4 regions of the Bradyrhizobium sp. 153 genome follow, and region 1 is predicted to be linked to each of the others. Evidence: predicted binding sites of a transcription regulator. Region 1 holds the regulator's gene; each other region holds the start of a gene.
The links. Region 1 encodes LexA, which represses DNA repair genes until DNA is damaged. Its sites were predicted from a motif close to TGTTCNNNNTGTGTTCNG; they were not measured.
Positions count from the first base shown of each region.

Region 2: the regulator LexA is predicted to act here: its motif matches at 4,735-4,752, upstream of recA (recombinase RecA).
Region 3: the regulator LexA is predicted to act here: its motif matches at 2,445-2,462, upstream of IVA91_RS30960 (single-stranded DNA-binding protein).
Region 4: the regulator LexA is predicted to act here: its motif matches at 4,439-4,456, upstream of IVA91_RS24675 (YifB family Mg chelatase-like AAA ATPase).

Region 1 covers NZ_JADPKH010000128.1:103,849-111,114, reverse strand. The annotation lists gene IVA91_RS30645 (HAD-IA family hydrolase) at 1-197, shown strand, start outside; gene IVA91_RS30640 (hypothetical protein) at 359-565, shown strand; gene glp (gephyrin-like molybdotransferase Glp) at 787-1,998, shown strand; gene lexA (transcriptional repressor LexA) at 2,176-2,877, shown strand; gene IVA91_RS30625 (hypothetical protein) at 3,432-3,866, shown strand; gene IVA91_RS30620 (ComEC/Rec2 family competence protein) at 4,005-6,284, opposite strand; gene IVA91_RS30615 (DUF2171 domain-containing protein) at 6,380-6,613, opposite strand; gene IVA91_RS30610 (SgcJ/EcaC family oxidoreductase) at 6,703-7,089, opposite strand; gene IVA91_RS30605 (glutamine--tRNA ligase/YqeY domain fusion protein) at 7,097-7,266, opposite strand, start outside.
Region 2 covers NZ_JADPKH010000019.1:19,318-26,583, reverse strand. The annotation lists gene gcvP (aminomethyl-transferring glycine dehydrogenase) at 1-431, shown strand, start outside; gene IVA91_RS04910 (hypothetical protein) at 436-1,401, opposite strand; gene IVA91_RS04905 (hypothetical protein) at 1,467-2,465, opposite strand; gene IVA91_RS04900 (hypothetical protein) at 2,469-2,837, opposite strand; gene recA (recombinase RecA) at 3,555-4,643, opposite strand; gene IVA91_RS04890 (DUF2798 domain-containing protein) at 5,979-6,236, opposite strand; gene IVA91_RS04885 (hypothetical protein) at 6,443-6,631, shown strand; gene IVA91_RS04880 (hypothetical protein) at 6,782-7,027, shown strand; gene IVA91_RS04875 (hypothetical protein) at 7,024-7,266, opposite strand, start outside.
Region 3 covers NZ_JADPKH010000129.1:12,543-19,808, reverse strand. The annotation lists gene uvrA (excinuclease ABC subunit UvrA) at 1-196, opposite strand, end outside; gene IVA91_RS30970 (outer membrane protein) at 483-1,151, opposite strand; gene IVA91_RS30965 (outer membrane beta-barrel protein) at 1,384-2,166, opposite strand; gene IVA91_RS30960 (single-stranded DNA-binding protein) at 2,616-3,104, shown strand; gene IVA91_RS36895 (hypothetical protein) at 3,244-3,366, shown strand; gene gyrA (DNA gyrase subunit A) at 3,461-6,190, shown strand; gene IVA91_RS30950 (KUP/HAK/KT family potassium transporter) at 6,320-7,266, opposite strand, start outside.
Region 4 covers NZ_JADPKH010000097.1:28,470-35,735, reverse strand. The annotation lists gene IVA91_RS24700 (type II and III secretion system protein family protein) at 1-1,029, shown strand, start outside; gene IVA91_RS24695 (CpaD family pilus assembly protein) at 1,087-1,821, shown strand; gene IVA91_RS24690 (AAA family ATPase) at 1,818-3,107, shown strand; gene IVA91_RS24685 (tetratricopeptide repeat protein) at 3,188-3,961, opposite strand; gene IVA91_RS24680 (PilZ domain-containing protein) at 4,042-4,287, opposite strand; gene IVA91_RS24675 (YifB family Mg chelatase-like AAA ATPase) at 4,515-6,053, shown strand; gene IVA91_RS24670 (hypothetical protein) at 6,162-6,629, shown strand; gene IVA91_RS24665 (ATP-binding protein) at 6,840-7,266, shown strand, end outside.

The DNA of each region.
Region 1 (7,266 bases):
CCAGCATCGGCCTGCGCAAACCGGATGCGGAGGCGTTCGATCATGTCGTGGCGGCGATCGGCGTGCCAGCCAGCCGAATCGTCTTCTTCGACGACCTGGCCGAGAACGTCGAGGGGGCGCGAGCGCGTGGACTGACGGCGGTGCATGTCACCTCGCCCGGTGATGTCGGCAACGCCTTGCTAGCGTTGGGAATTTGACCACCGATGCCGAACAGGATCGGGGTCGGGTTTCGGGCACCCAAATCCGCTCGGGTATGGAACCAATTCACTTTGTACATTTTTGTACAGAGTTCCGGGAACGGAATACCTCCCTCCGGACTCTATGAGTCCGTTGGGACGTCTACATCGGACTTATTCTCGTGCTGGGCAAAGCCTACCTCACAAAGCAAGCCTCCTTGCTGCTCGAATTCGCCAAGACAACTTCGGATTCGCGCCTCTCCGCCAAGCTGATCAGCAAGGCCGCCGACCTAAAGTCGCAGGCCGATCCGCTGCCGGACAAGGATCAAAGCCCCAAAGCTCCGGACGTGACATCCAGCGTCAGTTCGGGCGAACAGACGCAGAGTTGATCCGATGCCGGCCGTGGCGCTCATCCTTCTCGTCCTCGCCATGGCTATCCTCGTACCGGTCTGTCTCGCCTTCCGGATCATGCCGTGACCGGTCTGAGCACGATTCTTCATGACGGAGATCACGCAGGATAAATCATCCTGTCGGCGCCTTTGCCTCGCGCCTGCACTCGGCTAGAACTTTCGCCGCCCATTGCCGATATGCTCAGCAGGAGTTTCCGCCCTTGGCCCTGATGCCGGTTTCTGACGCGCTTGCCGCGGTGCTGGCGGGTGCGGAGCCGCTGCCTGAAGCGATGGTTTCCCTCAACGAGGCCTATCATCGCGTGCTCGCACGCGATGTCCCGGCGCTGCGCACACAGCCGCCGGAAGCAATGTCGGCGATGGACGGCTACGCGGTGCGCGCGAGCGATGCAACAAAGCTCGATAGTACGCTCACCTTGATTGGCGAAGTGGCGGCGGGTCGTCCGTTCGCGGGAACGCTGGGCCCCGGCGAAGCCGTGCGGATCTTCACCGGCGGCGTCATTCCCAACGGTGCCGACGCGGTCGTGATCCAGGAGGACACGGTTGCGGACGGCAAGCGCATCACGATCAAGGAAGCCGCGATTGCCGGCCGCCACATCCGCCCCGCGGGCGTCGACTTCTCCGAAGGAGACGTGCTCCTGCGCAAGGGAACCCGTCTCACCGAGCGCGATCTCGCGCTCGCCGCCGCCATGAATCATCCGCAGCTTGCCGTCTGCCGCCGTCCGAAGGTCGCGATCCTCGCCACCGGCGACGAGCTGGTCATGCCGGGAACCACACCCGCTCACGGCCAGGTCGTCTATTCCAACGGCTATGCCCTGCACGCGCTCGCCCGCAGCGAGGGGGCCGATACCATCGACCTCGGCATTGCCGCCGATACGCTGGAGGCCACCACTGCCGGCATCCGCCGCGCCCGCGAGAGCGGCGCCGAGATCCTGGTCACGAGCGGCGGCGCGTCGGTCGGCGACCATGATCTGGTCCAGCAGGCGTTGAGGGACGAAGGCATCGCGATGGCGTTCTGGAAGATCGCGATGCGCCCGGGCAAGCCGATGATGCATGGGCGGCTCGGCGCGATGCGCGTGATCGGCCTGCCGGGCAATCCTGTGTCATCCTACGTGTGCGCCTTCCTGTTCCTGGTGCCGCTGATTCGCGCCTTGTCGGGACGATCCATGATTCATCACCGACAAGAACGCGCCGTGCTCGGCCGCGATGTGGATGCAAACGATATGCGCGCGGACTATCTGCGCGCACATCTGGAGACGCGCGACGATGGCACGTTGGTGGCCCTTCCCGTCAATCACCAGGATTCCTCGCTGCTTGCGAATCTCGCTGCAGCACAGGCACTTCTCGTCCGCGCACCGTTCGCTCCGAAGGCAGAAGCCGGCTCGCCTTGCGAGGTCCTGCGCCTGCCCGTCTGAACGCATCCACCACACGCGTTCCGCGAACTTTGTCCCGTTCACGGTAAATTAAGCAGTTGCGGAACACATATCGAACATATAGTGTCCGTTCATGATTTGTTTCGAGCATGTAGCGGTTCACCGCTCCAATTTAGCGTCTCGGAATCGAACGACATCAACCGGGGGACTTTGGTCGAGATGTTAACGCGCAAACAATACGAGCTTCTGCGGTTCATCAGCGAACGTCTGAAGGAAAGTGGCGTGCCGCCCTCCTTCGACGAGATGAAGGATGCGCTCGACCTGCGCTCGAAATCGGGCATCCATCGCCTGATCACCGCGCTCGAGGAGCGCGGCTTCATCCGCCGCCTGCCCAACCGCGCCCGCGCCATCGAGGTGATCAAGCTGCCCGAGCTCCAGGCCGCCGCCGGCAGCCGCCGCGGCTTCACGCCGAGCGTCATCGAGGGCAATCTCGGCAAGGTGCGCGCGAGCTCCAGTTCTTCCGCGGACGAAGGCGAGCGTCCCGTTGCGGTGCCCGTGATGGGTCGCATCGCGGCCGGCACGCCGATCGAAGCGTTGCAGACCCGCAGTCACACCATTAGCGTGCCGCCCGACATGCTCGGCTCGGGCGAACACTACGCACTCGAAGTGCGCGGCGATTCGATGGTCGAAGCCGGCATTCTCGATGGCGACATGGCGCTGATCCAGCGTAACGAGAGCGCCGATACCGGCGACATCGTGGTGGCCCTGATCGACGACGAGGAAGCGACGCTCAAGCGCTTTCGTCGCCGGGGGGCGTCGATCGCGCTCGAGCCCGCCAATGCCGCCTACGAGGTGCGCATCCTGCCGCCGAACCGGGTGAAGATTCAGGGCAAGCTGATCGGGCTGTACCGCAAGTACTGAGACGGGCCAGCGGTCATTCGATACCAATGATTCCGATTGGAGCGGACGATGGTCCGCTCCAGCTGGATAGTCTTTTGGTCTTGCGCAGATTATCCGGCCCCTCTCTCCGGCGCTCCATCCTCGGCATGCGGCTCCAAGCACGCATCGCTTGTGAAGAGATCGTGCGCAGGATCGCTTTAAGCGCCTTCGCAGCGTGCTGATCGCTTGCATCGGCCGCGCAAGCATTCGCAACTCAATTGCAGCACCATGCACGCAATCTGCGCACGTAGGGAGCGAGCTATTCCGCAACGCCTAAACTCCCATCAACCGACAGCCACGGCGAAGCTGGCCACATTCCCCCTCTCGGCGCCCGCAGGCCACGGGCGCTCGCATCCGCCGAATGCACTGAAGCGAGCTTTGTTCCTATGACTTCGGGAAAGATAATGTGATCGTGTCCGGCAACGCCAGCCGCAGATTTGCCCACAACCGAGCAGAGCGTTACGTGCTTCCACTCTGATAGAGGCTTGCGCCTCCGAAGGAGGCGCGGGTTGCTATCTTCGAATGAGGAGCACCCGATGTGTGACTACAGCCTGCATGCCGTTGCATCTCGCCCCGCCGAAGTCGGCGAGACGATCGTGTCGACAACGTTCCGCGGCACCTCAACGCGCGGCTTTGCTTCCGCGGCCGATCCGACCGTGGCCGTCTGCCTGCTGCCGGGAACGGAGCTCGCCTTCGCCGACAACGTCCGTTACGATAATCGCTGGATCTGGACGCGCACCATCAACTCCCGCGTCGGCAAGTTCGGCAAGATCGATCCGCACATACCCGACCGCCATCATGACGCGATCGAATTCCCCGACGGCAAATACGTGCTGGTGACGCAGCTCGTCGAAGGCCAGCGCGCAACCGTGCTGCAATTGCCGGTGACGCAGCCGGTCAGCGAGCGCGAGCACAAGCCGCAGATCGTTGCCGATAGCCGGTCGACGATCACGCGCCTGCCGATTGGCTGAGCCGTCCCCGCCCGCGGGGTCGGGCCAGGATTGAAATGCCATCGCCGGCCGAGGCCGGCGAGATGGTATAATTTGTGTGCTGCGGAGTCCGGTCGGACCCGGACCTACTCTTCGCATTTGTTTTTAATCGTCCGGCCCCTAATCGTCGACCTGCAAGTCGGTCTCCGCCGGCGTTGCATCCCGGTTGCGGGCCGCGGCCGTCCTCGGCACAAGGCTCCCATCGAAATCACCCTCGCCGGCGCCGGCCGGCAACCAGGGACGGCTTGTGCCTCTTGCTCTCACCGCCTGTATCGCAAAGCCGTCACCACGCTGCGTCAACGCCAGCGCGCCCTGGCTGGTGAGACGCTGCCGGTCGACCACCATCGCCGCGCAATCGGGCGGCGCGGGGCGCGTCGTGACCACCAGCGCGGCGCGACTGCAATCCTCAGCCAGCGCATCGATGCGCAGTGAAAGCGCGACCAGCCGACCGTCGGCAAGCGGCGTCACACAGCCGGACTCGTCGCACGACACGCCGTCAGCCAGCGAGCTACTCCCGGCATCGCGCGGATCGGCGTCGGCAGCTAACCACTCTTTGAGCAGAAAGCCATCCTTGCTCGCCCGGATCACATGCAACTGCCCGTCCCTGCCCCGCACCGCGACGCTGGCGCCGTCCCCGGCAATCAGGATGTCGGGCTGCCGCACCGACAGGCCCCACGCGATGGCGGCCAGCAGCACCAAGGCGCCAGACCAGCGCAAGGGCGTGCGCAACAGGCCCATCAAGATGATCCCGAGGCTTGCCGCGATCAGCGGCGCGGTGCCGAAGGCAGGGATCCGGCCGACTGCACCCGGCAGTGCCGCCACCCAGCGCGACACCGCGACCATCCAGTCGATGCCGATCCCCATCAGCCACCAGAACACGCTGTCAAGCCCAAAGGGAGCCGCGAGCAGTCCCAACAGGCCAGCCGGCATCACCAGTGCCGAGACCACCGGCATCGCGCCGAGATTGGCGAGCACGCCGAACGGGGTGACGCGATGGAAGTGGAAGGCGGCATAGGGCGTGGTCGCAAGTCCTGCGATCAGCGAGGCCAGGAATAGCATCGCGATCTCGCGGCCGCCCCACAGCGCGATACGGGCCGTCGCGGAATGATCGGGCGAGGCAAACAGGTTCGGCATGCCGATCTGCACCAGCGCCACGAGCCCGAGCGTTGCGGCGAAGGACATTTGAAAGCTCGGATGCACCAGCGCTTCCGGCGCGACCGCGAGCACGATCAGTGCCGCCACGGCCAGCGTGCGGAAGGTGATAGCGCGGCGATCGACCATGACCGCGATCAGCACCACCGCCGTCATGAAGAACGAGCGTTGCGTGGCGACCTCCGCGCCTGACAGCAGCAGGTAGAACGCAGCCGCCACCAGCGCGGCGGCCGCTGACCATTTCTTGATGGCAAATCCCGCCGCCAGCCCCGGGATCAAGGCCAGCAGGGCGCGCACCGCGAAAAACACGACACCGGCGACGACCGCCATGTGATAGCCGGAGATCGACAGCACATGGCCAAGCCCCGAGATGAACATGGCGTCGTTGACGGGCGTGGTGATGGCATCGCGCCGTCCGGTGAGCAGCGCGGTCGCGATCGCACGGTTGTCGCCCTCGAGCGTCGCACGGATGCGTGCGTCGATCGCATCACGCAAGCCCTGCGTGAAGGCTGCGTAGCGCAGCCGCAAGCCGCCGGTCTCCTGCGGGGCTGCCACCGTAATCGCGCCCATTGCAAAACCGGAGGCGCCGATGCCTTGAAAGAACATGTCGCGGGAGAAATCGTAGCTACCCGGGCGCACGGGAGAGATCGGCGGCATCAAGCGCGCCTTCAGCTGCACGAAACTGCCGACCTGCGGTGCCATCCCCTTGCACACCGAGAGGCGGACGCGCTCGAGCCTGACGTCGCTGCGCTGCGCCTCCATGGCGGTGACGCGCAGCACGAAGCGATCCGTGCGCTCGCGGATGTCGCGGGTCTCGACGTAGCCCGACAGCGATACCGAATAGAGTGGCTTGGCCAGCACCGTATGGGCGATGCGCGCGGTCTTCCAGGTCGCCATGGCAAAGCCAGCCGCGACAGCCGCGATCATGATCGCGGGCGCGAACAGCCGACTCCGCCGCAGCAGGACGGCGCCGAGCATGAGCGCGATGGCCGACGCGGCAACGACCCACAGCACCGGCTCGTGATCGGCAGCGAAATAGAGCGCGATGCCGCCGCCGAAGGCGACCGGCACCCAGGGCAACAGCCGACCGGCGCCGGCCTCGGCACGCGCCCATTCGCGCGCCGTCTCGACGATCGCGGGCCAGGCGCCAAAGCCCGCCGGCGCAAAGCCGCCAGCGGGCGCGGCGCGGCCAACCGGCCACGTTCCGGCAACTCCCTGGGAGCGCACTGGCCGGCCAGGCTCCGCCATTCCCTGCACCTTACGATACGCGATAGGTGCAGAGGCTACCGGAACGTGCGGCTGTGCGAATAGCGGTACGGATCAGGAACGAACTTGGACGTCCCCTACTTTTCCTCTTCCATGGTCACGGCGACCGAGGCCTTGGCCGAGAGGCGGACCTTGTTGCCTTCGACGTCGGCAACGAGACCCTTATCGATGAAATGATGGTGGCCCTTGTGGCGGCCCTCGCCGCTGTCCTTCTTGGTCAGCTTGATGCGGTTGCCCTCAACGCGATCGACGGTGCCGATATGGACGCCATCGGCGCCGATGATTTCCATATGTTCTGCGATGTTCTGCATGGATGGACCCTCGTTTGGATTCACCCCAACGTCAGAGGCGCGCGTTCGTTTCCCACGCGAAAATGACGATGCCGTGTGCCGCCCGCTCGTCAGATCAGCGGTTCCTTCGACGAGGCATGGTGGTTGACGATCTTCCACGCGCCGTCCTCGCGGATGATGACCCAGCTCACCTTGACGACGAGATCAGGACGCTCGCCGGCGAGGTCGAACGAGACGGTTGCCGCCATGTTGATCATGTCAGGACCTGCCTGCGCGGCATGCACCTCGGAAAACGTCGCACTCGGCTTGCGCCATCGCGGCAGGCCGTTGAAATAGTCCGCAACGCCGTCCCTGCCCCGATAGAGTTTCGGGTTGGAGCCGAAGAAGAATGCGTTGCTCGCATAGAGCGAGGACAGCGCGGCGGCGTCGAGCGTCGCGAAGCCGGCGCACCATTTCGCGATGATGGCGGAAACGATGGCGTCGGTTTCGTTGCTCATGGGTGCCTCAACCTTTCGCGACTTCCTTTGCAAACGTGTCGCGCAGACCGATGGTGCGCGAAAACACCGGCTTGCCCGGCGTCGAGTCCTTGTCGCGCACGAAATAGCCCTGGCGCTCGAACTGCATCGGCTCGGGCGAATTGCTCTCCGCGACCGATGCCTCGATCCGCGCATCGG
Region 2 (7,266 bases), on a different contig from region 1:
TGAAGACGACCTCAGGCGTCACCGTCGACGACATCGCAAAACGCCTGATCGATTACGGCTTCCACGCGCCGACCATGAGCTTCCCGGTGCCGGGCACACTGATGATCGAGCCGACCGAGTCGGAATCGAAGGCGGAGCTGGACCGCTTCTGCGACGCCATGATTGCGATCCGGAAGGAGATCGCCGAGGTCGAAGCCGGCCGCTTCAAGATCGAGGCCTCGCCGCTGCGCCACGCCCCGCACACCGTGCACGACATCGCCGATGATGCATGGAATCGCGCCTACACCCGCAGCGAGGGCTGCTTCCCCGCGGGCACCTCGCGCAGCGACAAATACTGGAGTCCGGTGGGGCGCGTCGACAACGTCTATGGCGACCGCAACCTGGTGTGCTCCTGCCCGCCGGCGAGCGATTACGCGCAAGCCGCGGAGTAGCGGCTTACGGCGCGATCAACGAACGGGTCTCGGCGTCCCAACGCCAGAGCCGTTCGTTGGTCAGCTCGGTACCGCCCCACCAACGTGTGAGCGGGTTGTGGCGCCACAAATCGTCTTCGCGGGCTACAAGTGAACGCCCGAGCTCTGTCAGCGTGACCTTCCACTCGCTCTCGCCGCGGTAGCGGGCCTCATTGTCGAACGACGGATCGCCCAGCAGGACCGGGGGCGTCGAATGTTCCGCCAGTTCGATCAAGGCATCGCGCGCTTCGTGTTCTTCGAGCACATCGCGAAGCCACCTCGCGTCGCAGACGAGCCTCGGGTCGGTGTGGCCATCGTTCACAAAATCCAGCAAATCCGTTTCGCTGGCAGCGAGTCCCGTGACGCTGTCCGGAAGCTCTTCAAGCATTGCTATCAGTGCCGATCGAAGTCTGGGCAGGATCATCAGGTCCGTCATCAGCAGATCGAAACAGGGTTGCGGCGTGTCAGCCCGATAGGCTTGCCAGGCGCGACTCGCGGTCGTCACATGGTTCTCGGCCACCTTGAAGGCCGGCAGCTTCCATTTTGCGACCGACGGCGGAGCATAGTTCGCGATGATGTCGTCCGTATGCACGAGGCTCAGCTTGGTCGTGATTTCCTTGTAGGGACGAAGCAGGTCGAGCAACCAGACGAGCACGAGCTGATCGTTCGGCCGTGGGTCGGCCCATATTTCAATGGAGTCGAATTTCTCGCAGAGCTGGAAGAAACCAATATCCGGCGAACCGAAGCCCATCAGCCGATCTCGTCCCACCCCGTCGAGCCAATGATCGCCTCTTCTGGAATGCTTCGCGGAACGTGCCTCCAGCCCCACCGCGAGCTCCTCTTCGGACGGCAATTGGCCCCAGACGAAGCGAAGGGAAAAGCCGAGGGCGATGTTCGCCAGGTTAGAGCGGCCAAGCACGGCGGCTGCTCCATCGTTCGTCGTCAGGATCATATGAGACAAGATCGCCTCTCAAAATTGATGCGCAATACGGGAGCACACTGAGCGATACGCACGCGTTAGTCAGGCGCAATCAACAACCGGATTTCGCGATCCCAGCGCCAGAGCCGTTCGCTGGTGAGAAGCGTTCCACCCCACCAGCGGGGAACCGGATTATGGCGGTAGAAATCCTCCTTGCCTGCCAGCACCGCCTTTCCCAGATCTGTAAGCGACAAGCGGGATTGCTTGTATCGTGCGTGACGGAGAACATCGTCATGCATGTCAAGCGAGAATGGCCCCTCGTCCAGCCCGGACACAGCCGGCACCGGACATCGCGCCAGTCCATCGAGCAGCGCGCCCACTTCCCAGTAGTCGAAGACGCGACGCTCGTTGGGCTTCTGATGGCCTGGAAAGACGTCAAAGGGCAGCACGCCGCCGGGCGCGATCAATTCCAGAATTCGTGTTTCCGTCGCTCCAAGACCGGTTGTGACGTTCGGAAGCTCTTCGAGCAGGTCAACCGCGCAAGGCTCGAACTGCGGCAGCAAGCTCAAATCGGCCTTGAGCAGATCGAACCAGGCCTGCGGCGTCAGGGCGCGATAGGCCTGCCACGCACGCCCAGCCAGTGCGAGGTGATCTGCCGTGGGCCTAGCAGCCGGCGGGTTTAGCTTCGCAAACCGCTCCGGGTCGATACCCCCCAGGGCAATGTCGAGGTGACGTATCGCGAGCTTGGAGACTGCCGCTCTCTCACCGCCGCAACGGTCAAGCAGCCACAGCAAAATCAATTGCGCATTCGGCTCAGGTCCTGGCCATAATTCGACCGATTCGCATTCGGCCATCAGCTCGATCAATCCACGCCCCGTCATCCCCGATTCTTCAAGACGCCAGGATGGTGTGTCGTCCAGCCAATGGAGGCCATGCGGCTGCGTTGTGCGTGGCGCAAAGAACGCCTCGAGTTCGGCATCCGACGGCAGCGGTCCCCAGACCAGCCGATGCTCGATCGCAATGACAAGATCGGCGACACCGGCGCGTTGTATCCCGCCGGCAGTGGACGAGTCGGTTGTCACAATGAGCCGCGTCATGCCTCAGGGCCTCGTCAAACCAGGGCCGTACCGCCACAGCCGGTCGTTGGTCAGATGCGTGCCGCCCCACCAGCGATCGATCGGATTGTGGCGGCTGAAATCATCCTGATGTGCCAGGACAGCTTTACCGAATTCGGTCAGCGAAAGGCGGCTGCGCAGATAGACTTCATGCCGAGCCCTCAAATTCTTAAGGTCGATTGTGCGCAGTTCCTCGCCCAAACCGGCCACTGCGGGATTGGGGCCGAGCGCCAGCCCCTCGAGCAACCAACCCAGCTCGGTCTCTCCGAACACGAACGTGCGCCGATGCGAGCGCAGATGAAACAACGAATTCGTGTTCCCAAACCCTCTGGAAAGAAGCTCCAGAAATCGCATCTCCGTCGCACCAAGCCCTGTCGAGGGTGACGGCAATTCTGGCATTGAGCAAAGCCGGCCTCAGCATCGGTAATGCACTGAGGTCGCTGCGGAGGAGATTGACGCAGCTTTCCGGTGCCGGTTCGCAATAGGCCCGCCACGCCGCCTCGGCAGTCCCGAATTCCCTGGCAGTGACATTAAAGGCGGGAATATGCGACGCAGACTTTCCCAGGTTATCGCCTCTCATCCCGATTAGATCGTCCGCCACAAGGCGCATTTTGAGTTTTTGCGCCGGCCAGGAATGAGATCTGAGGTGATCGAGCAACCAAATAAGTTGCAACTGATCTTCGGGATTTGGATCGAACCAGAGTTCGATCACATCGTAAGGTTCGCAGAAATCGACAAGCGATAGATTTTTGCGACGACTCATGGCGCGAGGCCAATGGATGCCCCAGTCCGACCAGTGATCACCCGGCCCAAGAGTCTCCGAACGTGCCGCAAAATAGGCCGCACGCATTTCAGGTGGAGGCACGGGTCCCCACTGAAAGCGAAACGAGAACATTATGACGAATTCGGCCAGCCTCGATCTGGCGAGAGCAAAGCCCGACGAACTGGTCAGGATCAGACGCTTCATCACACTACCCGATCACGACAACACAAAACGAAACGGGCGCTGACGACGTCGGCAACTCAACGTCCTCAGCGCCCGCTCCTCGCGAAAATTCTTCGCGGTAAGTCTTACTCCTCCGTCGGCTCCTCGCCGTCGGCGTCGCGCTCGGGGGTGCCGGCGAGAATCTGCTCGGCGATCAGGCCGGAGTTCTGGCGGATCGAGGTCTCGATCTTGGCGGTGATGTCGGGATTGGCCTTCAGGAACGCCTTGGCGTTCTCGCGGCCCTGGCCGAGGCGCTGGCTGTCATAGGAGAACCAGGCGCCGGACTTTTCGACGATGCCGGCCTTGACGCCGAGATCGAGGATCTCGCCCATCTTGGAGACGCCCTCGCCGTACATGATGTCGAACTCGACCTGCTTGAACGGCGGCGCCAGCTTGTTCTTCACCACCTTGACGCGGGTGGTATTGCCGACGACTTCGTCGCGCTCCTTGATAGCGCCGATGCGGCGGATGTCGAGGCGGACGGAGGCGTAGAACTTCAGCGCGTTGCCCCCGGTCGTGGTCTCGGGCGAACCGTACATCACACCGATCTTCATGCGGATCTGGTTGATGAAGATCACCATGGTATTGGACTTGTTGATGGAGGCCGTGAGCTTGCGCAGCGCTTGGCTCATCAGGCGGGCCTGCAAACCCGGCAGCGCATCGCCCATTTCGCCCTCGAGCTCGGCCTTCGGCACCAGCGCTGCGACCGAATCGATCACCAACACGTCGACCGCGCCGGAGCGCACCAAAGTGTCGCAGATCTCCAGCGCCTGCTCGCCGGTGTCGGGCTGCGAGATCAGGAGCTCGTCGATGTTGACGCCCAGCTTGCGGGCATAGACCGGGTCGAGCGCGTGCTCGGCGTCGATGAAGGCACAGATGCCGCCCTTCTTCTGCGCTTCCGCCACCGTATGCAGCGCCAGCGTGGTTTTGCCCGAGGATTCCGGCCCGTAGATCTCGACGATGCGCCCCTTCGGCAGGCCGCCGATGCCGAGCGCGATATCGAGCCCGAGCGAGCCCGATGACACCGCCTCGATGTCCATGGACCGGTCGTTCTTGCCGAGCTTCATCACCGAGCCCTTGCCGAACTGGCGCTCGATCTGGGAGAGCGCGGCAGCCAGGGCTTTACTCTTGTCCATGGAAGATCCTTCGACGATACGCAGGGCAGTGGCGGACATTGGGTCGTGCTCCTTATGGCGAGGATTCGCTAGGGGGACAAACGATTGAGAGGCGGGCCGGCAATAAAAGCAATGTACCCCATTTGTTCTAGGTTCGCAATATGTTCTTTGCAAGAGTCCCTAATTCACTCTCCTGAATCGAAAAGGGGCCGCCTTTCAGCGACCCCTTTGCCGGTTGCAATCTCGTTTCGGGATGAAATGCCAGCCCCGGCGGGAGCCACCGTACCGGTATCACAATGCCAAGTGGATTCCGGGCAACTACCGTTCGTATTCCTGTCCTAATCTGCCCTTCCAGGATCTCTGGCCGTCACAAATCCTTAATCCTGAGGCACCGAACCTTTTCGCGGTTTCTGTGGTCTTCTTCGGGACGAGACTGCACCTCCGGAGCCTCTGCCCATACTGAAGACACACACCGCGACGCCATCAGGCGCAATCCACTCCTGAAGGCCGCGCAGGAGGAGATGATCAAGTTCGAGCGCAAGGAGAACGCGTTCCGCAAGAAGGACCGCGACGAGCGCGCCGCCGAGCTGCGGCTGCCCCTGGACGAGATCAAGCTCCACTAGCGCTCGCCAGGGCCCGCTGCGCACGGCTACCGTGAACCCGAAGGGACCAACATCGCGCGTCGGGATGCGCTTCTCGCTCGATTAAGGTATCGAAATACCTCATGTAAGTCATTGATGGAATGACGAAATCATCCCACGGCCTACTGTGCATGGGGTTGTTTTTCCATTTTTGAAGGACAAAGCGCCGGTTCATCATCGGCAAACCGCGACGATACGGACCCCGGTCGCTCCCCGCACCTGCGCTTGCGCTGCCTTACAGCACCGCCAGCAGCACGAGGCTGATCACCAGCACGACGAAGCCAGCCGCCGTCGCGGCGGCGAATGACCGCTCTACGTTATCCATGATGCCACCCCGTTGCCGCCGTGCCACGTTCCCCCATGGCGCGCCGGACGGTGTGGAATCTTGCCGACCCGTGTGTCGCCAGTTGTGCGGCCGGATGTCGAAATTGGGACAGGCGCGGGGCCAGTCTGCGGCCTCGCGACCGCGACTTTCACTGACACCCGTCAGGCGCGTGTCAGCCTGATCGCCTATTCTCGTCGTGCTCGGTGGACCAACACTGGGCCTCCATACCCGGCCGACGACCCCGCTCCCTCGAGCGGGGTTTTCTGTTTGCGGCCCATGGGCGAAGGCGATTACCGACCGGCCTCGATTTGGCCCTGTCAGGCTGTCGTAAGCCGAACCGGCTAGGGTCGCTTGGCTATGGTGTTGCAGCCCAGCACCTCAGCCTCCAATAACTTCCTCCCCGCTTGGCTCTCCCCAGGCGGGGTTTTTTCATGCCTGCCGGCCGGTTCGCAGGTCCTTCTCCTCGCGCGTCAGCCGCAGCGAGACGGCGCGGATCGCGGGCGCAGCCAGCAGCACGATCGGCAGCATCGCGGCCCATGCGATCAGCCACGACACCATCCAGTGCCCGAGGAAGACCATCGCGCTCCCCGCGGGAAGGCTCGCGATGCCGGCCGCGATCAGCGAGGTCAATCCGGACTGGATGATACCGAAGACGAAATGGGAGTAGCGGCGGGGAATGCCGAGCATGAGGCGCCCATGGTTTGCGTGCCGTCATGAGGCCAAGCAAGGCACATGCCGCCGGCGCGGTGGACTCCGTGGTTCTCCGACCATGAACAGAGTTCCCTTCCCGCGCGCGAGGCCACGATGGGTTTACCGGCAGATTTTGCTTGTCCCCGGAATATGATGGCGCCCAACATGCTGCAGGCATGGAAAGTGAATCGTGGGAGGTGACCATGAATCACAGGGGTGTCGAATTCACCGTCGCCAGGACGGCAATTCCCGGAATCTGGCACTGGCGATTCCGCATCGGCGAGCAGATCAAGACCGGCCGAACCGAGACGAAGATCGACCTGTTGGCGATTCGCCGGGTGCAGCCGCGCATCGACCGCGAGCTGAAGGCGATCGAGCGCAAGACGGCCTGAGCAAGACCGCCAGTGAGATCAGCGGCGGGTGCGGCGCCTCGCGAGGGGCATATCCCGTAGCCGCCCGGAATTGATCTGATCGGGGTTTGGGATTGCACTGCGCGCCCGTGGCCTTGGGGGTTGGGCCGTCACGCGTGATCGGTGCCAGCCATGCCGCTCTACTTCTTTCGAATCCGGAACGGCCGTTATTCCGGCTGCGCGGACCAGGCGAGCGAATTTGCCGATCGCGATTCGGCCTGGAAGGAGATGACCAGCGTCTGCGCCGACATGGCCGCCGGGATCGCCCGCAAGCTCCAGGAAAATTCCGAATGGCACATGGAGCTGCTGGACGAGGCCAAGGAGCCCGTATTCCGAATCCGCATCGTCGCAGAAACGCTCGAAAAGGTGAGACCCTAATCCGCGCTGGGCAGCCGCCGCATGGTGAATTCGATGTCGCCGCCGGGCAATTCGCGCCAGCTCTCGACTGCGCTCATATAGCCCGCCTTGGGGTAGCGGGCGAAGAAGGCCTCCGCCCTCGCCCGTGCCGCTGCGCGCGGCAGCGTGAAGGTCTCGCGCAGATAGCCGTCGCCGGTCGCGTGGTCTGGCTTGCCGCCCATCTTGCGCCGGCGCGCCATCCGTTCGGCGAGATCCCGCGG
Region 3 (7,266 bases), on a different contig from region 1:
CTTCGGCGTAGATGGTGTCGAAGGCGAGTGAGGATTTGCCGGAGCCCGACAGCCCCGTGAACACCACCAGCTTGTCGCGGGGAATCTCGACGTCGATGTTCTTGAGGTTGTGCTCGCGCGCGCCACGGATCGTAATCGCGCGCAGGCTTGAGCCCGCGTTCTGTTGTTGGCGCTTGGCCTTGATCACTTCGTCCATCCCGCTGGTCCTCAAGGAATCCCAAAGACGCGCGATCGCGCCAATGTAAAAGGCGCGCTTCGCCCGGAACCGGGATCGGCGCCGATGGGTATGTCAGCGAACGTAGGAAGAACGCGAGCGGATTTCCAGTGGCACGTGCGAATCGTCAACGGATTGTTGGCGGGCTGGCGGCATCTGGCAGCAGCAGGCGCGAGCGGAACTGCGCGGAACGACCCGTAAAACAAAAAGGCCGGCGCGAGGCCGGCCTTTCGTGACGATGTGACGTCGATAGTGATCAGTACTCAGCTCAGTACTTGGCGACCACCGGGCCCCCGAAGTGATAGTTCACGCCGACCTGCACGGTGTGGAAGTTGATCGTGCCGGAGGCCAGCGGAGCGCCAAGGTTAGAGAAGTAGTTCTCGCTGCCGAGGCTGCGATAGAGGTACTCGCCCTTGACCGACCACTGCGGAGCGAAGAAAGCTTCGACGCCCGCACCGACGGTCCAGCCGGAATGCCACTTGCTGTCGGAGACGCTCACGCCGAGGGCGCTGACGGTGATCTTGTTGTCGATCCAGGCGTAGCCGCCGGTGCCGTAGAACAGGACGTTGTTGACGGCCCAGCCGATTCGGCCGCGCACGGTGCCGAGCGCATCGGTCTTGGAGGCGACAGTGATGCCAAGAGCGGTCGCCGAAGCGCTCACGTCAGCCCAGGCGCCATCCGCCTCGATGCCGAACACGACGTTGCCGGTCTGCCAGTTGTAGCCGGCGGTGCCACCGACGAAGCCACCCTGCATCCGCGGGTCGGACGCGTTTTCCCAAGCGCCGCCGCCGACGACGCCGAGGTAGAAGCCGGTCCAGTTGTAGACAGCGGCCGGAGCGATCGGGGCCTTGGTATAGGGGCGCGCTGCGAGGTCAGCGGCTGAAGCCGGAGCAGCGAGAGCGAACAAACAGGCCGAAGCCAACAAAACCTTTTTCATTTTCAACTAATCCCAGTCCCAGTTTCTGTTGTCGCCTTCCATGCCGAAGGCAGCGGACTCAACGGCCCAACTAATGCCGTGCTTACACCACTAAAGCCGCAAGTTGTGTCTCCGAAAAGCCACAACAGTTACAAAACGTCTCGATCACTGACTTATCCGACCGTCCGCTTTGGATAAAACGAAAAAGGCCGGCACGAGGCCGGCCTTTAATCCTTGAACGAAATCAGAGCGATCAGTACCTCGCGACCAGCGGGCCGCCAAAGCGGTAATTCAGCCGGACGAGACCGATGTCGACATCTTGGCCAATTCGGTCGCTCCCGAACACAACGCCCGCCGGCGTGGTAAAGCCGATCGTGCGGTGGCCGAGGAAAATGTGGTCGTATTCGACGCCGACCGACCAGTTTGGTGCGAATCCGAATTCCAGACCGGCCCCCACCGTACCACCCCAGCGGGTTTCACGTGCCGATGCCAGCAGCGTGCCAGCGCCCGGAGTGCCTGCGGCGGCATAGACGTCGTACTTGTCCCCGACCACAGCGGCGCCGCCCTTCACATAGAACAGCACATTGTTCCAGGCATAGCCGACCTGGCCAGTGATCAGGCCAAAACTGTCGATGCGAGAGCGGTTACGATCACCGGTGACCAAAGCGGTGCCAGGGAACAGGGTGCTCACGTTGTCGCCGGAAAAGTCAGCCCAGTTGCCCTGGCCCTCGAAGCCGAACACCCAATTGGTCGACTGCCAGCGATAGCCAATCTGGCCACCGACCGTGCCGCCCGTCGCGTTGTGGCAGCCTTCGCCAACCAGAGTGCCGGTAACAGGCGTCACGAAATCCCAGCACTTGTGGCTCGAACCACCGCCGCCGTTGATACCGATGTAGAAGCCGCTCCAGTCGTAGATCGCGGCAACGGCAGGAGCCGGAGCCTTGGTGTATGGGCGCGCAGCGAGATCTGCCGCGCTTGCGGGAGCCGAGAGGCCCAGCGCCATTGCACCGATTGCACTAAACAGAATCTTATTCATTGCAGTCTCCCCAGTTTCGACCGCTTCTCGAACTCCCCGAAGCGGCTAATTAAGGCGCGACGCCCATATGAACTAATTCCGAGGCAACCCTAGCCTACGAAACCGGCAAAGTCCGTCTCCGAAATGCCACACTCGCGGACCGATTGAGCCAAGCGCAACTTGATGAATGTTAAGCGGTTTCCGCCTTTCGCGGGAACCCAAAAAAGTTCCATCGAGCGGCTGCCTTCATCACCACCATCGCGGCCCGAAGGGCCCGATGTCCGCCTCGGATTGTCACAAAGAACAAATCTGGAACGAAGCCAATGGCGGTGCTATATGTGGGGATAACCCGAGGGGTGATGGGCTGAGCGGCGCCCGCAAGCGTATAGGGTCGCCTCAACGGGCGGCGGAGGAACGCACAGAGCGGACTCGGCCTTTGAAATTCAGTGGCATTGGAGTGGAGAGCGGCGATGGCGGGAAGCGTCAACAAGGTCATTCTGGTTGGAAATCTCGGCAAGGATCCCGAAATCCGCCGCACCCAGGACGGGCGACCGATTGCCAATTTGAGCATCGCCACCTCTGAGACCTGGCGCGACAAGAACACCGGCGAGCGCAAGGAAAAGACCGAATGGCATCGCGTCGTGATCTTCAATGAAGGGCTGTGCAAGGTCGCCGAGCAGTACCTGAAGAAGGGCGCCAAGGTTTACATCGAGGGCGCGCTCCAGACCCGCAAATGGACCGACCAGAGCGGCGTCGAGAAGTACTCGACCGAAGTCGTGCTCCAGGGCTTCAACTCGACCCTGACGATGCTCGACGGTCGCGGCGGAGGCAGTGGCAGCTTCAGCGACGAACCCAGCGGCGACTTCGGCTCGTCCGGTCCCGTAAGCAGCGCGCCTCGCCGTCCCGTTGCCGCTGGCGGTGCCCGCAACAGCGACATGGACGACGATATCCCGTTCTGAGAACACGGATCACGCGGCCGAGGCGCATTGCCCGATCGGGCTCCGCCTGGTGTGTCGTGTCAGCAATTCCTGTTCATCGGCGGGGTGGGCTCGGATTTTCCGGGCCCGCTTCATGTTTGACGTGAGCTTGGATTGCGCCATGGCAAATATTCTGAAAGGGCACTCGCAGCGCGATCTTCAGGCGATGGAGGCCATTTCGGAAGGCCGATTTCGCGCCTCTCGGGAGCAGGGCTCTGAAGGGCTTAAGTTGTTGGAAAAATAGGCGGAAAAATCGCTTGCCCTGACCTTCGCGAGGGTAGTTATCGCGGCCCCGATGCGCTATATGATTCCCAGATAAAACCTCACCGGATTTCCCCTTGGCTGACGACGATAACAAGCCCGGCAACCAGCCGGCGCAACCCTCGGACATTCGCCCCGTCTCCATCCTCGACGAGATGAAGAAGTCCTACCTCGATTACGCCATGAGCGTGATCGTGTCGCGCGCGCTGCCCGACGCGCGCGACGGCCTGAAGCCGGTGCATCGCCGCATCCTGTTCTCGATGAACGAGGAAGGCTATACGCCGGACAAGAAGCACAAGAAGTCGGCCGGTATCGTCGGCGACGTCATGGGCCAATACCATCCGCATGGTGACCAGGCGATCTACGACGCGCTGGTGCGCATGGCGCAGCCTTTTTCGATGCGCGAATTGCTGGTGGACGGGCAGGGCAATTTCGGCTCGGTCGACGGCGATCCGCCAGCGGCGATGCGCTACACCGAGTCGCGCCTAACCAAGATCGCGCTGAAGCTGCTCGACGACATCGACAACGAGACCGTCGACTTTCAGGACAATTACGACGGCTCGAGCAAAGAACCGGTGGTTCTGCCGGCACGGTTCCCTAACCTGCTGGTCAACGGCGCCGGCGGCATCGCCGTCGGCATGGCCACCAACATTCCGCCGCACAATCTCGGCGAGGTCATCGACGCCTGCCTAGCGTTGATCGACAATCCTTCGCTGACCATCGACGAGCTCAACAACATCATCCCGGGCCCGGACTTTCCGACCGGCGGCATCATTCTCGGCCGCCAGGGCATCCGCAGCGCCTACCATCTCGGCCGTGGCTCCATCGTGATGCGTGGCAAGGTCGCCTTCGAGACGATCCGGAAGGAGCGCGAGGCGATCGTCATCACCGAGATCCCGTATCAGGTGAATAAGGCGACGATGGTCGAGCGCATCGCCGAGCTCTACAAGGAAAAGAAGATCGAGGGCATCTCCGACCTGCGCGACGAGTCCGACCGCGATGGCTACCGCGTCGTCGTCGAGCTCAAGCGTGATGCCATGCCCGACGTGGTGCTGAATCAGCTCTACAAGTTCACGCCGCTCCAGACCAGCTTCGGCGTCAACGCCGTCGCGCTCGATTCCGGCCGTCCGCAGACGATGAACCTGAAGGACATGCTGACGATCTTCGTCGGCTTCCGGGAGCAGGTCGTCACGCGCCGGACCAAGTACAAGCTGCGCAAGGCGCGCGAGCGCGCGCATGAGCAGGTCGGCCTCGCCATCGCGGTCGCCAACATCGACGAGATCATCAAGGTGATCCGCACCTCGCCGACGCCAGCGGCTGCGCGCGACACCCTGATGACGCGGGACTGGCCGGCGCGCGACGTCGAGGACATCATTACGCTGATCGACGATCCGCGCCACCGCATCAACGAGGACGGCACCATCCGCCTGTCGCTGGATCAGGCCAAGGCCATTCTGGAATTGCGTCTGGCGCGGCTCACTGCGCTTGGCCGCGACGAGATCGGCGACGAGCTGTCAAAACTCGCCGGCGAGATCGGCGACTATCTCGAGATCCTGCGCTCGCGCGCCCGTATCCTCGACATCATCAGGACCGAGCTCGCCGAGGTGAAGGCCGAGTTCGCCACGCCGCGCCGCACCGTGATCATGGAGCAGGAAGGCGAGGTCGAGGACGAGGACCTGATCCAGCGCGAGGACATGGTCGTCACCGTCTCCCACGCCGGCTACGTCAAGCGCGTGCCGCTGTCGGCCTACCGGGCGCAGCGCCGCGGCGGCAAGGGCCGTGCCGGCATGCAGACCCGCGACGAGGATTTCGTCAGCCGCCTGTTCGTCGCCTCTACGCACACGCCGGTGCTGTTCTTCTCCTCACGCGGCCAGGTCTACAAGGAAAAGGTCTGGCGCCTGCCGATGGCTGCGCCGAACGCGCGCGGCAAGGCGCTGATCAACATCCTGCCATTGGAGCAGGGCGAGCGCATCACCACCATTATGCCGCTGCCCGAGGATGAATCGACCTGGGGCAATCTCGACGTGATGTTCGCCACCACAGGCGGCAACGTGCGGCGCAACAAGCTGTCCGACTTCGTCGATGTCCGCCGCTCCGGCATCATCGCCATGAAGCTCGACGACAACGAGGCGATCGTCGACGTGCAGATCTGCACTGAGCGCGACGACGTGCTGCTGACCGCCGCTGGCGGCCAGTGCATCCGTTTTCCCGTCACCGATGTGCGCGTGTTCACCGGGCGCACCTCGATGGGCGTGCGCGGTATTGCGCTTGGTGAGGGCGACAAGGTGATTTCGCTGGCGATCCTGCGCCATGTCGAGACCACATCGGACGAGCGCTCGGCGTACCTGAAGATGCGCCGTGCGGTCGCCGGCGAAGCCGCGACTGAGGAGACCGCCGCGGACGGAGAGGCCGAGGAGACCTCCGGCAGCTTCCAGCTTGCCCAGGAGCGTTACGCCGAGATGTCGGCGCAGGAGCAGGTCGTGCTCACCGTCTCCGTCAATGGCTATGGCAAGCGCACCTCGTCCTACGAGTACCGCACCACGGGACGCGGCGGCAAAGGCATCGTCGCCATGAGCGTCAACAACCGCAACGGCAACTTGGTTGCGTCCTTCCCCGTGGAGGATGCCGATCAGATCATGCTGGTCACCGACAAGGGCCAACTGATCCGCTGCCCGGTCGAAGGCATCCGTATCGCCGGCCGCTCGACCCAGGGCGTGATCGTGTTCGACACCGCCGAGGACGAGCACGTCGTCTCGGTCGAGCACATCACGGAAGAGGCGGAGAGCAACGGCGCGAATGGGGAGTAACGTGTAGCGCAGATGGAGCAGGAAGTCGGTGCCAAGCGCCGGCCAAAGGCACAATCCGGGACCGCATGTTGCCGAACGTTCGGAATCGCGGATTACGCTTGCACTCCATCCGGACTGCGCATTTGCGCGCTAAATCTCCAGCTCGGTCCCGAACTCCACCACCTGCTTGGTCGGCACGCCGAAGAACGCGGCCGAGCGTTCGGCATTGCGCTGGAGGAAAGCGAACACGCTTTCGCGCCAGACCCACATGCCCGGCACGTCCTCGCGCGGGATGATGGTCTCGCGGCCGACATAGTAGGTGACGTCGGAGAGATCGATGCCGGGCAGCTTGCCGAGGCGCCCGACGAACCCCAATCCTTCATAGATCGTCGGGTTCTGCATGAAGCCGTAATGCAGGATCACGCGGGTGATGCCGGGAATGATCTCGATCACCTCGGCCCGTTCTTGGTCGGGAATGTGCGGGGACTCCTCGATCAGCACGGTGACGAGCAGCACGCGTTCGTGCAGCACGCGGTTGTGCTTGACGAACTGGGTCAGCGCCAGCGGCACGCCGCGCGGCGCGGAGGCCAGGAACACGGCAGTCCCCGGCAGCCTGGCGCGGCATTTGTTGACCGCGGTCTCGATCAGGTCTTCCTCCGGCTGGCGCAGCTTCGCCCGCGCCGCCTCGACCAGCTTCACGCCGGCGCGCCAGGTCAGCATCAGGAAGGCGACGAGGCCGGCGAGCAGCAGGGGAAACCAGCCGCCCTCGAACAGCTTGATCGAATTGGCGGAGAAGAAGATCACGTCGATCACGAAGAAGGTGCCGTTCACGGCCACCACGAGCCAGGGCGAATATCCCCATTGGATCGCCACCAGGGCCGCGAGCAGCGTGGTGATTGCCATCAGCAGCGACACCGCGATGCCGTAGGCGCCGGCGAGCGCGTCCGACGTCCCGAAGCTCAGGACCGCTCCCAACGTTGCGGCGGCCAGCAGCCAGTTCACCAGCGGCACGTAGATCTGGCCGATCGCAGCGCTCGTGGTGTGGCGGATCAGCATGCGCGGCAGGAAGCCGAGCTGGATCGACTGCTGGGTCAGCG
Region 4 (7,266 bases), on a different contig from region 1:
GTGATGCTGACCGGCTCGGTCTCGAGCCCGGTCGAGGCACAGCAGGCGGGCGACGTCGCCGCAAAGCTCGTCGGCGGCTCGGACAAGGTCGTCAACAACATCGTCGTTCGCGGCCGCGACCAGGTGATGCTCAAGGTCGTGGTCGGCGAAGTGCGCCGCGATATCGTCAAGCAGCTGGGCGTGGATCTCAGCGCCAGCCTGAACGCCGGCACCGCGGTGGTGAATTTCAACAATTCCAACCCGTTCTCGGTGTCTGGCGGACCGATCGTCGCGAGCAACGGACTTGGAGTCGCCGGTCTCGCCAAGGGCGTCGCCACCGTCAGCGCCACGATGCGTGCGATGGAAAGCGCCGGCGTCATGCGTACGCTCGCCGAGCCGAGCCTGACCGCGATCTCGGGCGAATCCGCCACCTTCATCGCCGGCGGCGAATTCCCGATTCCGGCCGGCTATTCCTGCGATCCGGTCACCCACGTCTGTACCACCCAGGTCACCTACAAGAAGTTCGGCATCTCCCTGAACTTCACGCCGGTCGTGCTCAGCGAAGGCCGCATCAGCCTGCGCGTCATGACCGAGGTCTCGGAGCTGTCGAATACGAACGCGATCACACTGACGCAGGCGGTGTCCTCGACCTCGAGCAACTCGATCACCATCCCCTCGGTTCAGACCCGCCGAGCCGAAACGACACTGGAAATTCCCTCCGGCGGCTCGATGGCGATGGCCGGCCTGATCCAGCAGCAGACCAAGCAGGCGATCAACGGCCTGCCCGGCGTCGACCAGGTGCCGATCATCGGCGCGCTGTTCCGCAGCCAGGACTTCGTCAACAACGAAACCGAGTTGATGGTGATCGTGACGCCCTATGTGGTGCGCGCCGTCGCCCAGAAGGAATTGTCGCGGCCCGACGACGGTTTCGCGCCGGCCTCCGACGCGCAGACGGCGCTGCTCGGCCGCATGAACCGCCTTTATGGCATCACGCGCCGCGTCGATCCCATCAACGGCACGCCCGGCGATTTCGGCTTCATCATCGATTGACGACGAGCGGACGGCCTGGGGACCGGAGCAGAAACGGGGCAAGAGGGGAATCAAGCGATGACGAGGACGATAGCCGACCGACGCCGCCCTTTGAGCGTCGCGCTGGTGCTGACGGGGCTGTCCGTCATGCTGGGCGCGTGCAACACCACCGGTGAAATCGTCACTCAGACAGTGCCGACCGACTATCGCCAGCGCCACCCGATCGCGGTGCAGGAGGGTAGGCGCTCGATCGTGATCTTCGTCGGCAAGGCGCGCGGCGGCCTCTCGGCCGCGCAGCACGCGGATGTCGCAGGCATTGCCCGGGACTGGATGCGCGAAGGCACCGGCTCCGTCGTCGTCGACGTGCCCGTCGACACCGCGAATTCGCGTGCCGCGGCGGCGACTTATCGAGAAATCCGTTCCGTGCTCGCATCCGGCGACGTGCCCTCGCGCGCCATCCTCCAGCATCCCTATCGTCCCGAAGACCCCGGCCTCCTGCCGACGATCCGGCTGAGCTATTCCAAACTCAGCGCAGTGGCCGGACCCTGCGGGTTGTGGCCGGAAGACGTTGGTCCGAACATCCTCGACCCCGGCTACAATGAGAACCGGCCGTATTTCAATCTGGGCTGCGCCAGCCAGCGCAACCTCGCGGCCATGATCGACAATCCGGCCGACCTCGAGCAGCCGCGCGCCGAGACGCCCGCCTACACCGCACGGCGCGACATCGCCTTCGACCGCTATCGCAAGGGCTCGACGACCGCGACCTCCTATCCCGAGGCCGACAAGGCCAAACTCAGCGACACCGGCAAATGACTGGCATCCACGACGAAGAAGCGGACGATCCGCGGCACCCCGACGAACACATTGCACCGGTTCCTCGCATCTCGGTGCAGGCTTTTTGCGAGACCGAGCAGACGCTCGCCGCGGTGACCGCGGCGGGGGAGGATCGGCGGCTCGCCAAGGCGCATCTCACTGCCAGGGACGGTGGTCTCGCTGCGGCAATCGAAGTCTATGAAACGATGCCGACGCCGAACGTGATCGTGATCGAATCCGACGGCACGCGTGACATCCTGGAGGGGCTCGACGACCTCGCCGGCGTCTGCGACCCCGGCACCCGCGTCGTGGTGATCGGCAATCCCAACGACACCGCGCCCTATCGCGAGCTGGTCCGCCGCGGCGTCAACGACTACGTGGTCGGGCCAGTCGAAACCCTCGACGTCGTCCGCTCGATCTGTAGCCTGTTCTCGGCATCCGAAGCCATCATCACCGGCCGCGTCATCGCGGTGGTCGGCGCCAAGGGCGGCGTCGGCGCGTCCACCGTCGCGCACAATGTGGCCTGGACCATCGCCCGCGACCTCGCGCTCGATTCCGTCGTGATCGATCTCGACCTCGCCTTCGGTACTGCGAGCCTCGACTACAATCAGGATCCGCTGCAGGGCATCGCCAACGCGGTGCTATCGCAGGACCGGCCGGACACGGCGCTGATGGAGCGCCTGCTTGCCAAATGCACCGAGCGCCTCAGCCTGCTGGCCGCCCCCGCGACGCTCGACCGCGTCTACGATTTCGGCGCCGAAGCTTTTGATGCGGTGTTCGACACGCTGCGCATGACCACGCCCTGCATCGTGCTCGACGTACCCCACCAATGGTCGGGCTGGACGCGGCGGGCGCTGGTCAACGCCGACGACATCGTGATCGTGGCCGAGCCCGATCTCGCCAATTTGCGCAACACCAAGAACATGCTGAGCGTGCTCAAGGCGGCGCGCCCGAACGACCGGCCGCCGCTGTATTGTCTCAACCAGGTCGGCATGCACAAGCGCGCGGAGATCGAGGTCAAAGCTTTCGCCAAGACCATGGAGAGCCAGCCGCTCGCGGTGATCCCGTTCGATTCGAAGCTGTTCTCGACCGCCGCCAACAACGGCCAGATGATCGCGGAGGTCTCCAAGAGCCACCGCACCACCCTTCTGTTCCAGAACATGGCCAACCGCCTCGCCGGCCGCGGCGAGGTGAAGAAGCCGAAGCGCTCGCTGCTCGGCCCGCTGCTGAAGAAGCTGAAGGGCAGGTCGGGCCGCGGATCCGCCCCGCATCGCAAGGCGTCGTAGGGGCGGCAAGCGTTTTCGAGCGACGGATCCCGGTTCGCGTCAAGAAAGCGCGCCAAAAACGAGAATCCAAACGGCGCGAGCTATTTGTCCGCCCGCTGCTGCTTCTTCGCCAGCAATTGCCGCAGCGCCGTGACCTTTGCCGCCGCCTGGTCCGGCGGCAGGTCGGCCTTCACGATGGCCTCGGCCTCGGCTTGCTTTCCTTCCAGCCCCAGCACCAGCGCGAGATTGGCGCGCACGCGGGAATCGGCGGGATTGCGCTCATGCGCGCGGCGCATCGTTTCCTCCGCCCGCGGCAGATTATTCTGGAGCATGTAAGACAGGCCGAGATTGGACAAAACCTGCGGCTCGTCGGGCACGATCTTCAAGGCGGTCGCATAATATTGCTGCGCCTCCTCATTGCGGCCGAGCTGATCGAGCGCCGCGCCCTGCGCCGACAGGATGCGCCAGTCCGGATCCTCGGGCGTATGCGCTCGGCCGAGGACGTCGAAGGCCTGCTGGAAATTGCCGTTGTCGGCGAGCGCGCGGCCATAGCCGGCGAGCAATGCCTTGTTGCTGGGATGGCCGAGCACGGCCTGCTCCATCACCGCGACCGCCTGCGCCCGCTGGCCGCTCTCGCGCAGCGCCTTGCCATAGGCGAGCACAACGCCGGGATCACCGGGCTTGGCGCGATAGCGTTCGCGCAAGGTGTCCATGTCCGGCTTGGCGTCGGCCTTCACACTGGCTTCAGATCTAACGCCGAGCGCGCCGGTGACATCCTCGATGCCATTGGTCTGGCAGCCGGCGAGGACAAGCACCATCAACGCGGGAAGCAGGAATTTCGCCGAAGGAGAGGCGGGAGACGGACGCTTGGACATACTCTGATCACTCGGCGACTGATCAGAGATGCTTACCCATTAACGCTAAAGCCCCGTTAAGGAGGCGCGGCCATTAAGGCCTAATCGACGAACTCCGCGCCGAACTCGCAGCCGATGCGCCAGCGCAGGCGGCATTGGCGGGAATAATCGGGCGCGAAGATGATGGTGAATTGCGGCGGCACTTCCAGGAATTCCGCCACCACTTTCACGCCGCCATCCGAGATATCCGTGATCGTGCAGTCGCGCGGCAGCGAGCCCGCGCCAAAGTGGATTTTGGCGAGCCGGCTGCATACCCGACGTTCGCTTCTCCGGCGATTTGCAAGCATTTGAATTCTTCACCCGTTAGACCACGGCCCATCCCGCAAGGGTAGGAGTAGCGGACATTCGTTGGAATGTGCTGAGGAGAGCCGCTCGCATTCGAGGTGTAGTGTCCGCTTCACGTTTACGATCGGGTAGGATTTTCTCGGTCCTAGGGCATGTTCCCGTATTGTTCTTGCGAAAGGCGCTAGGCTCTGCTACCCCTAATTGCGCGAAAGGGCAGGCTGGTTCGAGCATGGTTCAGCGGGTTTCTACCGTCGCCTTTGAGGGGATTGAGGCCCGTGCGGTCGACGTGCAGGTGCAGGTCGCCCCGGGGCTGCCGGCCTTCGCCATCGTCGGCCTGCCGGACAAGGCGGTGTCGGAGGCACGCGAGCGGGTCCGTTCGGCTCTGATCGCCTCGGGGCTGGCGCTGCCGGCGCGGCGGATCATCGTCAATCTGGCCCCGGCCGACCTGCCCAAGGAGGGCAGCCATTACGACCTGCCGATCGCGCTCGGGCTGATGGCGGCGATCGGCGCGATCCCGCCCGATGCACTGACCGGCTTCACAGTTCTCGGCGAGCTCGGCCTCGACGGATCGATCGCGCCGGTCGCAGGTGTCCTGCCCGCCGCGATCGGCGCCAATGCGCGCGAGGAGGGCCTGATCTGCCCGGCAGCCTGCGGCTCGGAGGCGGCCTGGGCGAGCCCGGACATCCAGATCATGGCCGCACAATCACTCATTCAGATCGCCAACCATTTCAAGGGCACGCAGGTGCTGTCGCGGCCCTCACCGAAGGTGCATGAGGCCGCCGCCTCGTCCCTCGACCTGCGCGATATCAAGGGCCAGGAGAGCGCCAAGCGGGCGCTGGAGATCGCAGCCGCGGGCGGACATCACCTGCTGATGATCGGCGCGCCCGGCGCCGGCAAATCGATGCTGGCGGCGCGCCTGCCCTCGATCCTGCCGCCGCTGTCGCCCGGCGAACTGCTCGAAGTCTCGATGATCGCGTCCGTCGCCGGCGAGATCGAGGGCGGCGCGCTGACCGCGCGGCGGCCGTTCCGCTCGCCGCATCATTCCGCCAGCATGGCCGCGCTCACCGGTGGCGGCGTGCGCGCCAAACCCGGCGAGATCTCGCTGGCGCATCAGGGTGTGCTGTTCCTCGACGAGCTGCCGGAGTTCGATCCGCGCGTGCTGGATTCGCTGCGCCAGCCCCTGGAGAACGGCGAGGTCGCGGTGTCGCGCGCCAATCATCGCGTCACCTACCCTGCCCGCTTCATGCTGGTGGCCGCGATGAATCCGTGCCGCTGCGGCAACGCGTTCGAGCCGGGCTATGCCTGCAAGCGCGGCCGCATCGACCGCTGCACCGGCGACTACCAGGCGCGCATCTCCGGTCCGTTGATGGATCGCATCGATCTGCGCATCGAGGTGCCGGCGGTGACCGCGGCCGATTTGATTCTGCCGCCGCCGGCGGAAGGCTCCGCCGAAGTCGCCGCGCGCGTGGCGGCGGCACGCGACATCCAGCTTGCGCGTTATGCGGATGCCGGCCTGCCGAACGTCCGTACCAATGCCGAGGCGCCGGCCTCGGTCCTCGAAGAGATCGCAAAACCGGATGCGCAAGGCGCCAAGCTATTGCGGGACGCGGCGGAGACCATGCGGCTGTCGGCGCGCGGCTATCACCGCGTGCTGCGGGTCGCGCGCACACTGGCCGATCTCGACAACGCGGACAAGATCGGCCGGCTGCACCTCGCCGAAGCGCTATCCTACCGCGCACTCGCGGAGGATGTGCGGCAGATGGCGTGAAGCACACGCGCATCAACCCGGCGGTAACGAGTTTCCTTTACGCTCTGCAAACCATAAGCCCCATGTGTTTCCAACTCGAGTTCCCGAGGGGCGGGCGAGTAGAGTGTCATGTTGCGTTTCAAGATCCTGGCCTCGGTTGTTCCCCTGTTGGCGGCGGCGGTGTTCGCCCGCGGCGAGATCGGATCGGTCTCGCATCCCTGCATTGCCCTGGGCGAGTCCTCGGTCGAGCTCACCTCCCTGTTCTGGACCGCCGGCGTGCATGTCGCCTTCACCGATGATCCCGCGCAGGCCACGGTACGGGTCCAGGTCACCGACAATGCGGACGCTGCGGACTTCGCGGTGGTCGACGACGGCCTCGGCTCGGAATCGGAATCCTGCCAGGGCAATCCGTGGACACGCCTGGTCTCAATCGCCGCGCAGCCCGTCGACGGCGGCCAGGTAATCTATCTCTCCACCGAAGGGCCGGCCGATTACCGCATCTATGTGCGCTCGAAGACGTTCTCGCAGCGCGAGGCCGCGGCGCTGATCGTCGGCGCCCGCGGCGGCCATGGCCGCCTGCAGGCCGCCTCACTCTAAACCGCGGTGAGATCACGATCGCGCTTTAGCTTCTTGTTTGCGCATGACCTTTTTGGAAAATCGCTGCACACTTTTGCGGATCATGCTCTGAAGCGTTAACACCTCGTCAACCCTGTTTGGAGGCGGCGCCAAAGCCTCAAGCTGTTCGCAAGGTCGACGCGACATCGTCGCACACGGCGGGCACGGGGTTTCGGACAAGGGTCGGTGGCGATGGGTCGGACGTTCCGGATCAAGGTGCGCATGCGCCGCTTCAGGCGACAGCATCCCCGTATCGCCTTCGCGCTCCGCTCCTTCATGATCTTCTCGGCGACGTTCGGCGCCGCCTATGGCTTCGTCTCCGGCAGCCGGTCCGAGAATTCCGGCTACGATCCCAACGCCTTTGCGATCGGCGCGAGCTTCCTGTTCGCGCTGGCGTGCCTTGGTCTTGCGACGCTGAGCATGCGGCTGCGCTTCGTCAACAAGCGGCTGCGTTCGCTCGCCGCCCACAACGAGGCGCTGATCGACCGCAATTGGGAGCTCAAGGAAGCCGAAGAGCGCGCCCGCAGCCTGTTCGAGCAGCAGGGCGACCTGATCGTGCTGCGCGACACGAGCGGCCGCATCACCTTTGCCAATGACGCCTATTGCGCGCTGGCCGGAC